3 linked regions of the Paraglaciecola psychrophila 170 genome follow. The protein of the gene in region 1 interacts with the protein of each later gene in a pairwise test. Links are inferred from orthologs where the notes say so. Each region holds a gene or a part of one and is shown on either strand. Other genes may lie near its edges.

Region 1 (6,094 bases):
ATCTGTTGCCGAACAGCTCGATATTATTAGCGAAGGCTATATTAGCAACCTACTCAGAAAAGGCGATTTGGAAGGTCAAGCCGGTCAAATGTTATTGCTGCACCACGTGCCTAACATCTTAAGTGAACGAGTATTGTTGGTAGGCTGTGGCAAAGAGCGTGAACTAGACGAACGCCAATACAAACAAATTATCGCCAAAACTGTTAAAACTCTAAATGAAACAGGCTCGATGGAAGCGGTTAGTTTTTTGACTGAGTTGCATGTTAAAGGCCGCGATACTTATTGGAAAGTACGCCAAGCTGTAGAAGCGACGCAAGATTCTCTTTACACCTTTTTACAACTTAAAACTAAAAAAGGTGAACTACGCCGACCTCTACGAAAGATCGTTTTTAATGTATCTACACGTCGTGAGTTATCTATTGGCGAACGAGCACTTGAGCATGGCTTAGCCGTAGCGCAGGGTTCTAAAACAGCTAAAGATGTTGCTAATATGCCGCCAAATATTTGTAATCCTAAATATTTACTTGAGCAAGCAGAAATTTTAGCCGCAACATATGAAAATCTGCATGTTAGCTCAGTTAATGAAGAACAAATGGATGTGCTAGGTATGCACTCCTATTTGGCAGTAGGCCGAGGCTCTGTCAATGAATCGATCATGACAATAATGGAACATAAGGGTGGTCCAGCAGATCAAGCGCCTATCGTGCTAGTCGGTAAAGGATTAACCTTTGATTCTGGCGGTATTTCAATCAAACCAGGCGAAGCCATGGATGAAATGAAATATGACATGGGGGGTGCAGCTGGCGTACTAGGCGCAATGCACACCATCAGTGCTCTGAACCTGCCAATTAATATTGTGGGTATTCTAGCAGGTTGTGAAAATATGCCTGATGCCAACGCATACCGCCCAGGTGATATTTTAACCACTATGTCAGGCCAAACAGTTGAAGTACTCAATACCGATGCCGAAGGCCGTTTAGTATTATGTGATGCATTAACCTATGTCGAGCGTTTTGACCCTGAGTTGGTAGTGGATGTGGCTACATTAACAGGTGCTTGCGTGGTGGCTTTAGGTAAACACGCCAGCGCCGTATTCAGTAACCATAATCCTCTTGCTCACGAATTGCTTAATGCATCTGAACAAAGTGGCGATAAAGCTTGGCGTTTACCTTTATGGGATGAATACCAAGACCAAATCGAAAGCCCTTTTGCCGATATGACTAATCTCGGAGGTCGTCCTGCAGGCGCCATTACCGCAGCCTGTTTTTTGTCTCGTTTTACTCGCAAATATAATTGGGCGCATATGGACATTGCAGGCACCGCTTGGGTTGGCGGAAAAGACAAAGGTTCAACTGGCCGACCTGTACCGATGTTATCTCAATTCTTAATGAACCGAGCTGGAATTGAAACAGAAGATTAATCATACATTTTAGGAACCACTTCGCATATGTCAAATGTAACGTTTTATCTGCTTGATGAAACAGACGACACACACCAACAGCCAGCGCACTTTGCGCTGGCTTGTTTGTTGGCGACCCGTAGTTATCGGCAAAAACAAAAATGTTTGGTGTATTGCCAAGATCAAAAACAAGCCGAACAATTTGATGAGTTGTTATGGCAATTACCTAACGATGCCTTTGTTCCCCACAATTTGACTGGAGAAGGTCCCGTAGGTGGGGCACCTGTTGAAATATGCTGGCAAACACCCAGTCAATTTAATCGACCCATATTGATTAACTTGTCTGACAACATTCCTGATTTTCATCAACGATTCAGACAAGTCATTGATTTTGTGCCTGCTAAAGAACAACTCAAACCTCAGGCCAGAGAGCGATATAAACACTATAGAGCGGCAGGTAATCAACTCGATACCCTACCCGCCTCAAGCATTAACGAGACACACAATAATGGATAAGACATTTAATCCACAAAATATAGAACGCGATATTTACCAAAAATGGGAAGACAGCGGGCAATTTAAACCTTCTGGAGAAGGCGAGTCCTACAGCATCATGATACCGCCACCAAACGTGACGGGCAGCCTACATATGGGCCATGCGTTTCAGCAAACGATTATGGATGCACTCACTCGATACAAACGTATGTCGGGTAATAATACTTTATGGCAAGTAGGTACTGACCACGCGGGTATTGCCACTCAAATGGTGGTGGAGCGTAAATTAGCGGCAGAAAACGGCCCTACTCGAAAAGAATTAGGCCGCGAAGCTTTTATTGACAAAATTTGGGAATGGAAAGCTGAGTCAGGTAATACGATTACTAATCAGATGCGTCGCTTAGGTGCATCAGTCGATTGGGAACGTGAGCGTTTCACTATGGATAAGGGCCTTTCAAACGCTGTCAATGAAGTGTTTGTGCGTCTGCATTCAGAGAACTTAATCTATCGTGGTAAACGCCTGGTTAACTGGGATCCTAAGTTACATACCGCCATCTCTGATTTAGAAGTCGAAAGTAAAGACAAAAAAGGCCACATGTGGCACTTCCGCTATCCCTTGGCTGATGGAGCTAAAACGACTGATGGCAAAAATTACCTTGTAGTTGCCACAACCCGACCTGAAACAGTGTTAGGTGATACAGGTGTTGCCGTAAATCCAGAAGATCCCAGATATAAAGACCTAATTGGTCAATTCATCGATTTACCTCTAGTGAATCGTCGTATCCCTATTGTGGGTGACGAACATGCAGATATAGAAAAAGGCACAGGTTGTGTGAAAATAACGCCAGCCCATGACTTTAACGATTATGAAGTCGGTAAACGTCATCAATTACCGATGATCAATATTTTAACTTTTTCTGGTGAAATTCTTCCTAAAGCTGAAACATACGATACTAAAGGTGAAGTAACTGATGCGCTAAATTCAGCACTTCCTGAGGAGTTTCATCACTTAGACCGTTTTGCCGCCCGCAAAGCCATCGTCGCTAAATTTGATGAGATGGGCTTCTTAGAAGAGGTAAAAGACCACGATTTAACTGTGCCTTATGGCGACAGAAGTGGTGTAGTGATTGAACCTATGTTGACCGACCAATGGTATGTACGTGCAGCACCATTAGCAAAAGTCGCAGCAGATGCCGTCACCAATGGCGAGATTGAATTTGTACCCAAACAATATGAAAACATGTATTTTTCTTGGATGAATGATATCCAAGACTGGTGTATTTCTCGTCAATTATGGTGGGGCCATAGAATACCCGCTTGGTACGATGAACAAGGCAATGTGTATGTGGGTCGCAACGAAGCAGAAGCCCGCGCAGAAAATGGCTTAGCTGCAGATCTAGTACTTAGGCAAGATGACGATGTATTAGACACCTGGTTCTCCTCTGCGTTGTGGACGTTTTCTACATTAGGTTGGCCTGAAAATACTGACGATTTAAAAACCTTTCATCCTACTGATGTGTTGGTCACTGGTTTCGACATTATTTTCTTCTGGGTAGCAAGAATGATCATGATGACTATGCATTTTATTAAAGATGAAAACGGCAAACCACAAGTACCTTTTAAAACAGTATATGTGACAGGCCTTATTCGTGATGATGATGGGCATAAAATGTCTAAGTCTAAAGGTAACGTCATCGATCCTCTGGATATGATCGACGGTATTTCTCTGGAAGATTTACTCGAAAAACGTACCGGTAATATGATGCAGCCTAAAATGGCTGAAAAAATCAAGAAGCAAACGGCGAAGCAGTTCCCCGATGGCATAGAGTCTCATGGAACAGATGCATTACGCTTTACCCTAGCAGCAGTCGCTTCTACTGGCCGTGATATCAGTTGGGACATGAAGCGATTAGAAGGCTACAGAAACTTCTGCAATAAGTTATGGAACGCCAGTAACTTCGTGCTGATGAATACCCAAGAACATGATTGTGGATTTAATTCAGACTCGAGTATGACTTTTTCACTTGCAGACAAGTGGATCATGGGGCAGTACCAAAACACTATAAAAGCCTATCGCGGAGCTATGGATACTTATCGTTTTGATATCGCCGCCCATGCATTATACGAGTTCACATGGGACCAATTTTGTGGTTGGTATATAGAATTAACAAAACCTATTTTATTGCAGGGAACTGAAGAGCAGCAACGCGGTACCAGGCATACCCTAGTTACCGTTTTAGAGTCTTTACTACGATTAATGCACCCTATTATGCCGTTTATCACAGAGACTATCTGGCAAGATGTATCGCCTATCGCTAACTGTCATAGCGCTACCATCATGAATCAGACATACCCTGAATTCGATGTTGCTAAGGTTGATGCCACCGCAATGCAAGATTTGGAGTGGGTCAAAGGTTTTGTATTGTCTATTCGCTCGATACGTGGAGAAATGGATATTGCACCAAGTAAACCTTTGCCGGTGTTGCTACGCAATGCTTCGCCTGAGGATATTAGGCGGCTTAAAGAAAACGCCATATTCTTGCATTCAATTGCTAAGTTACAAACAGTAACAGCATTAACCGAAGATGATGAATCACCGGTCTGTGCTACCTCTTTATTGGGCTCACTTGAAATTATGATCCCCATGGCTGGATTGATTGACAAAAACGCTGAACTCGCCCGTATAGCCAAAGCATTAGACAGGTTGGAAAAAGACTTTGCTCGTACTCAAGGAAAACTCGCAAATGCGAAGTTTGTGAGTAATGCACCTGATGCAGTGATTGAAAAAGAGAAAGCTAAGTTAGCTGACTTTACAATGCAGATGGGTAAACTGCGCGAACAGCGCATTAGCATTGAATCTATCTAAAAAGTCATATCGATTATAGGGTGTGTTATCAATATTGCTGACACACCCTAGCTATCTGAAGTTGTGATGATGTGATGATGTGATGATAAATCACATCGATAAATTGTATGAGGAATGAGAAATTGGTCTTACATTTCAGGTTCTTGATCGTTCTGTATTTTTTTTGATAAATATGGCGACGAGTGTCACAGCTTCAACTGAAAAAAACCTAACCCTAGTATTTGCAGGTAATATGCCTGACATAGGCAGTAATACCTATGGCACTTACACAGGCCTTGCAGGTTTATTAGAAAAAATGAGAACTGAACACTCTCCGACTATATTTACCTTTGCCGGAGGAAGTTTAGGACCGAGTCCTTTATCCAGTTTGGACCGAGGATCTCATATCATTGATATCCTGAATACATTAGAGCCTGATCTGATGACACTGACTAAACGTGAATTTAGCTATTTTGAAGATGAACTCACATTACGCTCTTATGAAGCCGCATTCCCGATGATTAGTAGTAACCTTTTTGACCCAATAACCAATGGTAACCTTGAAGGTATTTTAACCAGTCTAATTGTTGAAAAAGGTAACACTAAAGTTGGTTTTATCTCGATTCTAGACGAAGAGGTAGTCACAGAATATTTGCTAAAAAGAGTCAGTATATTTGAACCTCGCCAAATCATTCAACAGCAAATTTCCTTTCTAAAACAACAGGGCGCTGAATTAATGGTGCTAGTTTACTCCAAAGAAAGGGATTATTATCAAACTCTTATATCTGAAAATAAAATTGACTTTGCACTGAGGATCGTTAGTGAAATGGAGGAATATCAACCTAACAAAGTCTACTCTATTTCCAGCCAGGAACCATTCATGTTACTTCGCATGAGTTGGCAGACTAACAGCAAAGCGAAAAACCTGACGATTGAAGCGCCTAAAATTTATTACTCGTATCCGCCTAGCAAATCCACAACTTCATTGCTAGTTGACGAATACAACCAGAGGCTAGAAAGACTACTCAGTCAAAAAATTGGTGTTTTTGGAAGTGAAGTTCAGACATCGAGAAGCCTCATTCGAACAATGGAAATGCCTTTTGGGAACTTCATAGCTGATGCACTTAGACACTATGCCAAAGCCGATATTGGTTTAATAAATGGTGGAGCAATCCGTGGTGATAAAATTTATACCGAGGGAGCCTTTATCACCCGCCGAGACATTGCTACAGAGTTACCTTTCAGATCACATGTTACTGTATTATCTTTGACAGGAGAGCAGTTAAAACAAGCTCTAGAAAATAGCGTAAGTGAAGTAGAACTAGCCGAAGGCCGTTTTTTGCAAGTATCAGGGG
Region 2 (4,777 bases), 4.4 Mb from region 1 along the record:
CTTTGTGTATGTGCTTCGCATGCTTGGCTTATTTATGGTGATGCCAGTTATAGCTATTAGCGCCAAAACCTATCCAGATTATTCGGCTTTTCTTGTCGGACTAGCAATAGGTGGCTACGGCTTAACACAAGCCTTACTCCAGATCCCAATGGGGGTGCTATCAGATAAAATTGGCCGAAAACCAGTTATTGCAGGCGGTTTAGTTATTTTTGCCATCGGCAGTCTTGTGGCAGCGACCGCTGATAGTTTAACTTGGGTTGTAGTGGGTCGTTTTCTTCAAGGTGCAGGCGCAATTGCAGGAGCCATCATGGCATTGGCTGGAGATTTAAGCCGAGAAAGCCAACGACCAAAAGTAATGGCAATCATTGGTATATCTATTGGTTTCTCTTTTTACATAGCCTTACTTCTGGGACCTATCATCGCGAGTAGATTTGGCCTTAGTGGTATTTTTCTGATGACTGGGGTATTAGCTTGTCTGTGTGTTTTTTTAGTATTGTTTGTTGTACCTAATGCAAAAAATGTGGCACCTAAAGGCGATACTCTACCGGTTATTCAAGATTTAAAAATTCTATTTACGCACCCACAACTAGCCCGCTTAAATATTAGTGTGTTGTTATTACACATGTTAATTACACTACTCTTTGTGCAAATCCCAGTGTTTTTAGTCAATTTAAATTGGCCACTTGATAAGCATTGGCAAGCATATTCCGTGGTATTAGTTGTTTCTGTTGTAGGCCTTATTGGCTTTATGGCTATAGCAAAGAAATATAAAAATGCTGTTTTATCCATCAGTGTTGCAGGCTTAGCTTTAGTGTTTACTTTGATGATATTTAGTCAACAGTCTATTATTTATTTACTTGTACTAGTTTGTTTATTTTTTACTTGTTTCAATTACTTAGAAGCTAATTTTCCAGCTATGGTGTCAAACATATCACCAGCTGGTAAAAAAGGCTCAGCTATGGGGATCTACGCTAGTTTTCAGTTTTTTGGTGCCTTTATGGGTGGTGTGTTATCCGGCAGTATCGGCGAGCTATTAGGCATTCAATGGGTATTTGGTTTAGCCAGTATTTTATGTTGTATTTGGTTGTTGTTGATCAGAGGTTTACAGGCGACGAATCGACTGAAACGTTATACACTTAAAACAACGACACAAATAACAAGTATGGCTTTACAGCAGCTTTCTGAATTAGAAGGTGTGGTGGACATAACGGTTGTTCCAAATGAACAAGTTATGTATCTAAAGGCAGAACAAGATTTCGATATTCAACAAGCTCGGCTTGTACTGAATTTAAAAGATTAATTAGGAGGAATAATGGCGAGCAAAGGCGTAAACAAAGTAATCTTAGTGGGTAATTTGGGTAAAGATCCCGAAGTAAGATATACACCAAATGGCAAAGCCGTTGCCAATTTAACTTTAGCCACATCAGAAAGCTGGAAAGATCAAAGTGGCCAAATGCAGGAAAAAACTGAATGGCACCGCGTATCCATGTTTGGTAAGTTAGCTGAAATTGCTGGCGAATATTTACGCAAAGGCAGCCAGGTGTACATTGAAGGTAAACTGCAAACACGCAAATGGCAGAACAAAGAAGGCCAAGACCAATTCACCACAGAAATTGTTTTAGACCCATTCAATGGCGTTATGCAAATGTTGGGCGGTAAAGGTGGCGGTCAGTCTGAAGGCGGTTTCCAAGGTCAACAACGTCCTGCTGCGGCTCCACAACAATCAAATCAAGGTTATCAACAGGCACCCCAACAAAGTTATCAACAAACACCTCAGCAAGGGCAGCAATACCAAAAGCCTCCAGCTCAAGGTGCGCCACAACAATCAAATCAAGGTTTCAACCAAGCACCCGCTCAGGGACAACAACCGGCTCCTATGGCTGAACCAGACTTTGACTTTGATGACGATATCCCGTTCTAGCACTCTGTTTTTACTAAAGTAAGGTGCAGCAAAAAATATTAAGGCCCTGTTTTTACAGGGCTTTTTTTATTCCTCTAAGTTATTCAGGATAACTTAGAGGAATATCTATATCGAAGCATCTGCAAATATTACAAATATGTAACTTGTCCTGAAAATTCAAAGATAATGAAGCATTAGACAGTTTCTTTGAATGGCTTGTATATATTGATATATCCTCTAGATTATGGACGCCAATAAATGAAAGAAAAGCTTCTCGTTGTGGATGACAACACTACAATTTTGCGGATTGTTGACCTTGTTTAAGAAAACAAAGGTTATGCGTCAATACTGCCACTAGCGGTGAAGAAACCTACCAACTCGCTTTCAGTTTTCAGCCTGTCTTAATGGTTCTAGATGTCAACATGCTCAATGGGTGAAATGGCTTTGCAACATGTCAAAATTTAAAGCTGATATTCGTTTATCTACTATCCCAATAATATTCTTAACCGGCAAAGTTGGCCAATTTGAAGAAGGCTTTGAATTAGGCGGTGCTGATTAGGTATTAAAACCCTTCAACAAAAAAAATTCATTGTACGCATTCAATTTTACTTAAAAGTGCGCCACTTGGTGAATGAGGTGCAACAAGCAAACGAGAATCTAGAAAGCAAAATACAGGCCCGAACCCAAGACTTAACTGATTCAAATAAAAAGTTCAACCTCGTTATCAACCAAAGAAAGTTACTGGAAAGTCGTCTCAAACATGAGGTTTTAACTGACTTTTTGACATAACTACACAGTGGTGCCTCCTTTGAAAGCAACTTGCAATATCTATTGGAAAAACGTGACCCTAAGCTACAAAACGGTGCGTTAATATTTTTGGATTTGTTTAAGTTTGAAGTAATCAATCAACGTTTTAGTTGGGATGCAGGTGACTACTTTCTTAATTAAATCAGTAAGATATTACAAACACAGCTTGGGATAGGTAGACTTGGCGAAGACCAGTTTGCAGTGTAATTGAAACAAGCTACCACAGCGTCTGCCAAAACAATTGCAAGGGGCTTAGTTGATTGTATTAGCGGCTTTCCGGCTAAGTGGAAAGAACAGACGGTTCAAGTTGGTGTCTGTGTAGGTTTTTGCATGGTTGACAGCAGTGACTCAAGTGCAAAAAAGATAACCTCAAAGGCAATATATGCATCGATTATTTCCAAAGGGGAAGGAGTAAGTTCTATTGTCAATGACCAAGACCACGCTGTTAAACAGGAAACTCTAGAGACGAATCAAAATTTAGCTAGCCGCATAGAATCGGCATAATATTTAGATAATCTCTCACTTTTTTATCAAAAAGTTCAACCTTTACAACAAACAACGAGAAAGCTGCCGTCTATTGAATGTTATTAAGATTAAAAAGAGAATTCTTAGATAGATGGATATTACCAAGCGAGTTTTTTGAGTTTACTGAACATAACAAAATAAAGAGTAAAGTTGATCTATGGGTGGTGAAAGAAATTCTAAATTGATTGCAGCCTCTTGCAGCAAATCAAGCACTACAAAATAGATTTAGCCATATTTCAATCAATCTAACCGCAGAAACCAAAGCCAACCCGATGTTTTTGGTCACACTTGAAAATAGATGGGTCCTTTACTCGCTATTATGCCAACAAACCGCCAATGCAATACTCTGCGAAATGCTAAAAAAAGGGGCAGACCTTACTGGTAACACTATGATTGCTTCGCGTATAGAACAAGAGTCGGTCGCTAAAAGTTTGACCGAACTAGGTATAGAGTTCGCCCAAGGCAATTTTGATAACCTCAACTAGAAGGTTATCAAATACATACACAAAATATACCTAGTATTGATATCGAACTGTGGCATAAACTGACCTAAATTCACCTACAAAATAACGGTAACTGCCAAAACCAAAGTCGGCCCTTTCAGCATAATCTTCATCAGTAAGGTTGCTAACTCTGACACCGATATCTAGTGTTTCATTTAATGCCCAACCAGTTCGCAAATTAAGTAAGTTGTGACCACTATATTCAGCGCTATTCTCAGGATCAAGGTAATAATTACCTTGATGTACCCACTCCAACTCGATGAAACTACCTGAATCAGTTCGCCAACCGAGTTGTGCACTGCCCATATGTTCTGGCGCCGTATCTATTTCATTATCTTTAATATTGATCCGACTTAGTGTTAGATTTGAGTCGTACTGGTGCTTAGCAAAAGTACCGTTAGCAGACGCGTAAAAGTATTGCCAATGATAACTTAGCACCAGTTCTATTCCACGATGAGAGGTTTCACCATTGCTGATATTTTGCCTATCAGTATCTTGAAAAATAAAATTATCTTTTTGCATAGAAAATAAGGTGACATCATAAAATAACGAGTCAGTCTTGCCTCTTAAGCCCAATTCAATCGAATTCACATCTTCAGCATCAAGTTCTGCCACTGTTTGGCCGGCTTGAAGTCTAAATAACTCTGTGGCTTGAGGTGCTCGATACCCTGTAGAATATTGAGCGTAGAGTCGATAGTTATTGGTTAATGCGTAGTTTGCATTAACTTGATACGACCATTCATCGTAATCGACTACTTGGTCTTCAGGGCGAGTAAATCGACAGTTTTCAATACCTTGCGCACATGCACTGCCGGTACTTAATCGATTATCGTAATCATATTTGGTATGTTCATAACGCACCCCAGCGCTGAGTATTAATTGTTGTGTTGCGGTCCATTGAAGTTGGGCAAAAGGAGAGTAGACAGTTGCATTCACCTTGTAATCATAATGAATGCCGGCGGGTAAAGTAGGCGAAAAGTCTTCTGCTTGGGTCTCAGTCAATTGCCCTTGAGTATAATCCACATCAAAGCCACTCAACCAA
Region 3 (4,904 bases), 2.0 Mb from region 1 along the record:
GCCTATTAATGTAGGCCATTAGCTAAACCTAATTAATAGGTAGGGCATGCTAAATCACACACCTAAATTCATTGAGAAAAAAGAAAGTCATGTAAGTGACAAAAACGTCGACTAAAACAGCCGAAAAAGGTGAAGGTCGATGCGATAGTTAGGATCTTTAGTCTAGATGGTAAGCCCACTTACTATAGCTATTTCAAGTGTTTGTTGATGATGAAAACAAAGTATTTAAAACCACACCACTTGAGTTTCACAGCCAAAAACATACAACATCTATTGATGAGCTGACATGGCAACAAAACTCATCAGCCACAATAACTTTATAAATTTAGCTCTGAAAACTTGTTCTTATTTGCACAGTCACAGTCTTTCAAAGTTGACCAATAGTCATGGATTACTAATGACTAAGCAGAAAAACCTCATGCGTTAAACTATAACGACTTGTACGAAAATTTAAATTTACTACCGCGAATCTATCGACTTCACTGCTTCTTAGCTTGTTCTATGGTCGTGTCTTGGATAGGTTTTCAGTTTCATCACTGATTAAAAAAGCTAACCCACTTAGCTCGGCGAAATTTGTTGTGTTTAAGACAATCTACGATCCGGAATAAATGTAAGGTCAAAGTAATCGTTTTACTGGTGGGGAGGTCAATTATCCTCATGTTTAAAGTTAAAGTTAAAGTTAAAGCTAGACGAAGTCATGCGTCCTTCAGCATCGATGTCGGTAGGTTTATATGTAATCTAGAAAGATTAATAAACGAATAAAAACACATCAAGGCAAAAAAAGCTTGCATGATGATTTATACAGTACTACTGTATATATAACCACTGTATATAAGAACACTGTTGAGAAATTATTATGGCAAGTTTACATGCGTTTACAAATAACTCTATTCCACTAGCCTCTATGCAAGTGCCAGCAGATAACAGGCATAGCATCGATATAAATGTTAAGCATGCCAATAAATGGACTTTTTTAGTGGCTAATCATATTCGATTTTCTGAAAAACAAGATTATTGCATGTGTATTACTAAACCTACACAAAACCAATTATCATTGTGGCTTGAAAAAATTGTGATTGGCGGTCAGTGTTCAAACCTGTTCGTTGAACAGTTATCTTTAGATGAAATAAGCTTTAAGCGTCTAAAACAACTGTGTATTGATTTTAAGGTATCGCTAGTTAACTTGATCCCCGTCAACGACCAACAAGATAACGTAGTAAAAGGCCCTTGGTAATCGACAAAGTTTAAAAAACAGCTTTGATAAATTCTTGACTATGTTTACTTTAATCGCCTAGGCTTGCTAGGTTAATAGATTTATTTGGTTAGGTTATTTGATTTTGGCGACGATTATTAAACACTGCACTTGCGGTAACGAACTTACATATGAAGTATGTTGCAAGCCGATTATTGATGGAAAAGTAGCTGCAAAAGATGCTGAAACCTTAATGCGCTCGCGTTTTTCAGCTTATTCTTTAAAAAATTATCGGTACATCTTACAAACCTACATATTAGCCCAGCGTTCAAAACTAACAATAAGTGAACTAGCAGACAGCTCCGAGGATACTCAGTGGTTATCTTTACAAGTCATAGCCCACTATTCTCAAGTAAATATGGCTCAGGTAGAATTTAAAGCCTTCTATCAAATACATAACTCTTATTATGTAATGCATGAAATATCAGACTTTGTTTTTGAAGCGGGAAAGTGGTTATATGCTGATGGAGTTATAAAAAAAGATTCAGGTGAACTCTCCCAAGAGCGAAACAGTCAATGCTTGTGCGGCAGCGGTAAAAAGTATAAAAAATGTTGTGGGCGGTAATTAACAAAAGGCCAATTGAATCAGCATATATTTACCTATTTAAAACAAATAAACTTGCATCTTTACACTATGAAACGCTATCTCTAACTGACATATTCAGACTGAGCGTTGAATTGCAAATAAGTCATAAAAGTTATTAGTGGTTATTTTAGCCAACTCTTCCACACTTATACCTCTCAGCTCAGCAATAAACTCCCCTACTTCCCTTACAAAGCCCGGTTGATTCGGCTTACCTCTATAGGGAACAGGCGCTAACCAAGGTGAATCAGTTTCTATTAGTAATTTATCTAATGGTATTTTTTTCACCACCTGTTGTAACTCAGTGGCTGTTTTAAAGGTGACTATGCCGGATATAGAAATATACATACCTAGTTCAATTGCAGCCTGCGCCATCTCCCAAGTCTCAGTAAAACAATGAAGCACACCTCTGGTTGCTGGGTCTTTGTGCAGCTTAAGCAAATCAATCGTATCTTCTCGAGCATCCCTAGTATGGATGATCAATGGTTTGCTTAACTTGTTGGCTACCTTAATATGATCAACAAAAGAAGTGAGTTGCACTGATTTCGTTTCAGCACTATAGAAGTAATCTAAGCCAGTTTCTCCTATGGCGACTACTTCTTCATTATCAGCCATATTAAGTAGCTCATCATAACCACAAGCATCTTCTTGGTGTAGAGGGTGTACACCGCAGGAAACAGATACATCATTAAATTCTTTAACGGTATCCAACATCATAGGGAAGTCTTTAACAGACACCGAAACGCATAAAAAATGTTCGACACCACGGCTTCTTGCAAAGTTAAGGATGTCTGAAAGTTCTTCTGGGGTTTTGTCTAATTTATCTAGGTGACAATGTGAATCAACAAACACGTAATTTTTCCATCTTTTGTAGGGTTAAGTTTATGCGGCCTTGACTAATGCAAGCTTATCTAACAGCTCTGTTAACAATAATGTTTTATTCACACCAGGGTTACGCAATTGTCGAGTCACCTTAGACGCTTGTAAATTTAGCTGCCACACTGTTTCAGAAACATTCTCAGTACATTGTTGTCTTGCCCAATATTGAGTCCATTTAAGTACTTTATCTGCACTATCGTGCCAATCCATTGCTAATTGCATGGCACTGGTTTGCTTATGCAGCAAAGCATCTAAACCAGCGCTAAATATTTCATAAGTAAACTTTTGCTCTTCTTGTAGTTCTGCTAATAAAGCCAGCGGGCGTGAACTAAACAATCTGGCAAAATTGATATCAATATCAGCGTCATATTGGGTTTTTACCCAAGCTAATGTCGAATCTAAAGTGGGTAAAGGTAACGCTAATTTTTCACAGCGGCTTTTAATTGTCGGCAGCAAACGTTCTGGCTTGTTCGTTGTGAGTAACAAAAACGTATTAGCGGTAGGCTCTTCTAAGGTTTTGAGTAATGCATTCGCGCTTGATTCGGTCATAGTGTGTGCATCATAGATAATCAATACCTTTGCCCCAGACATGTGAGCAGAGCTAACTAATTTTTTAATGGCGTCGCGTATCTGATCAACACCAATTTGTTTATCCGATTCCACCACATGTAAGTCAGGATGAGTATTCGCAGCATTTAACAAGCAAGACTGGCAGTGACCGCACACCTTATGCCCTTGCCTAGCTTTACATAAAAGTAACTGAGCAAACTGCAAGGCAAAGTTTGATTTACCTAAACCAGAGGGACCTTGAATAAGCAAAGCATGATGCAACTTAACTGCCGCGATCCGTGCACTTAACTGTTTAAAAGTAACCTCTAACCAAGGAAACACTTAATTCTCCAAAAATTGTTGAATCGCTAGCTCTAAATCTGTGTGCACCGCTTGCATATCTTGCATAGTATTGATCACGATGCAATTATGATCCTGCTGTGCCAATAACAGATAACGCTCACGAGTACGCTCAAAAAAGCTCAAATCCTCTTGCTCAATACGATCTAACTCGCCACGGCCTGTGACACGTTTAAGCCCTTCTTTAGGCTCAACATCCATATACAAGGTAAAGTCAGGCCTAAAGTCTTTTAATGTAATCGCTCTTAAGCTTTCAATCATGTTCTGATCAATCTGTCGACCACCACCTTGATATGCTTGCGAAGACATATCATGTCTGTCTCCGAGTACCCAGAACCCTTTTTCTAAATTTGGCAGAATAACGTTTTGGACTAATTGCGCTCTTGCTGCATACATTAACAACAACTCAGCTTCTACTGTGACTTTTTCATCTATCCAATCGTGTTTGACTACATCTCTGATGGCTTCTGCCATAGCGGTGCCGCCAGGCTCTCTGGTATTAACTACAATGTGACCAGCAGTTTGTATAGCTTGGGTCAAAATCGCTACAGCGCTGCTTTTTCCTGCGCCTTCTAAACCTTCAATAACGATGAATTTACCTGGTGTTTGCAACTAGGACTCTCTTATTTATTTAATTGATATTGACGCACCGCAAGGTTGTGCTCTTGCAAAGTGATTGAAAATTTGTGACTGCCATCACCTTTAGATACAAAGTACAACTCATCAGTTATCAACGGGTTAAAAGCAGCATCAATGGCTAATTTACTTGGCATAGCGATAGGTGTTGGTGGTAAGCCTCTAATCATATAAGTATTATAAGGCGTAGCCGTTTTTAGATCTTTGCGTCTGATGTCGCCATCAAAACTTTCACCCATACCATAAATAACCGTCGGATCAGTTTGTAAACGCATATTCAGATTAAGTCTATTGACAAACACACCAGAAATACGAGGCCGCTCATCTGCTACGCCGGTTTCTTTTTCTATAATTGACGCCAAGGTTAAACCTTCATAGGCCGATGCATATGGCAAATCCAGCGCCCGATGTTGCCAAGCCTCATTTAAATATTTTTGCATACTCAAATGCGCACGTTTGACTAGATCAATTGCCTCGGTTTGTGCCACAAAATAATAGGTGTCAGGAAGCAGATATCCTTCAATCGATTGCTCCGGAAGTTGTGCGGTTAAAATGGCAAGCTGTTGATAAAAATCATCCGAGAATGTAATTTGTGGATGGGACTTTATAACTAATAACCATTCCCGCCAATTCAGTCCTTCAATT

The links. The genes of interacting proteins can lie anywhere in the genome.
Region 2: the proteins of C427_RS03040 (region 1) and ssb interact in binary tests that used the Escherichia coli proteins (3 or more experiments, as listed by UniProt). The link is inferred for Paraglaciecola psychrophila 170 from one-to-one orthologs.
Region 3: the proteins of C427_RS03040 (region 1) and holB interact in binary tests that used the Escherichia coli proteins (3 or more experiments, as listed by UniProt). The link is inferred for Paraglaciecola psychrophila 170 from one-to-one orthologs.

The regions. Positions count from the first base shown.
Region 1 is NC_020514.1:683,310-689,403, reverse strand. What follows is about bases 404-3,181. They hold C427_RS03040 (DNA polymerase III subunit chi), read left to right. Parts: upstream 404-1,447; coding sequence 1,448-1,915; downstream 1,916-3,181. Other genes in these bases: C427_RS03035 (valine--tRNA ligase), read left to right, coding at 1,908-3,181; pepA (leucyl aminopeptidase), read left to right, coding at 404-1,420. In the rest of the region: more of pepA, read left to right, coding at 1-403; more of C427_RS03035, read left to right, coding at 3,182-4,760; C427_RS03030 (bifunctional metallophosphatase/5'-nucleotidase), read left to right, coding at 4,933-6,094. UniProt on the Escherichia coli protein: Part of the beta sliding clamp loading complex, which hydrolyzes ATP to load the beta clamp onto primed DNA to form the DNA replication pre-initiation complex.
Region 2 is NC_020514.1:5,087,610-5,092,386, forward strand. Bases 336-3,116 are described here. They hold ssb (single-stranded DNA-binding protein), read left to right. Parts: upstream 336-1,312; coding sequence 1,313-1,921; downstream 1,922-3,116. Other genes in these bases: C427_RS22395 (MFS transporter), read left to right, coding at 336-1,300; C427_RS22405 (hypothetical protein), read left to right, coding at 2,915-3,116. Outside these bases: more of C427_RS22395, read left to right, coding at 1-335; more of C427_RS22405, read left to right, coding at 3,117-3,211; C427_RS22410 (hypothetical protein), read left to right, coding at 3,418-3,717; C427_RS22415 (TonB-dependent receptor), read right to left, coding at 3,748-4,777. UniProt on the Escherichia coli protein: Plays an important role in DNA replication, recombination and repair. Binds to ssDNA and to an array of partner proteins to recruit them to their sites of action during DNA metabolism. Acts as a sliding platform that migrates on DNA via reptation.
Region 3 is NC_020514.1:2,656,144-2,661,047, reverse strand. The notes cover bases 1,662-4,569. They hold holB (DNA polymerase III subunit delta'), read right to left. Parts: upstream 3,606-4,569; coding sequence 2,718-3,605; downstream 1,662-2,717. Other genes in these bases: mltG (endolytic transglycosylase MltG), read right to left, coding at 4,247-4,569; tmk (dTMP kinase), read right to left, coding at 3,606-4,235; C427_RS11620 (TatD family hydrolase), read right to left, coding at 1,914-2,687; C427_RS11625 (YchJ family protein), read left to right, coding at 1,662-1,817. Also shown: C427_RS11630 (hypothetical protein), read left to right, coding at 857-1,234; more of C427_RS11625, read left to right, coding at 1,338-1,661; more of mltG, read right to left, coding at 4,570-4,904. UniProt on the Escherichia coli protein: Part of the beta sliding clamp loading complex, which hydrolyzes ATP to load the beta clamp onto primed DNA to form the DNA replication pre-initiation complex.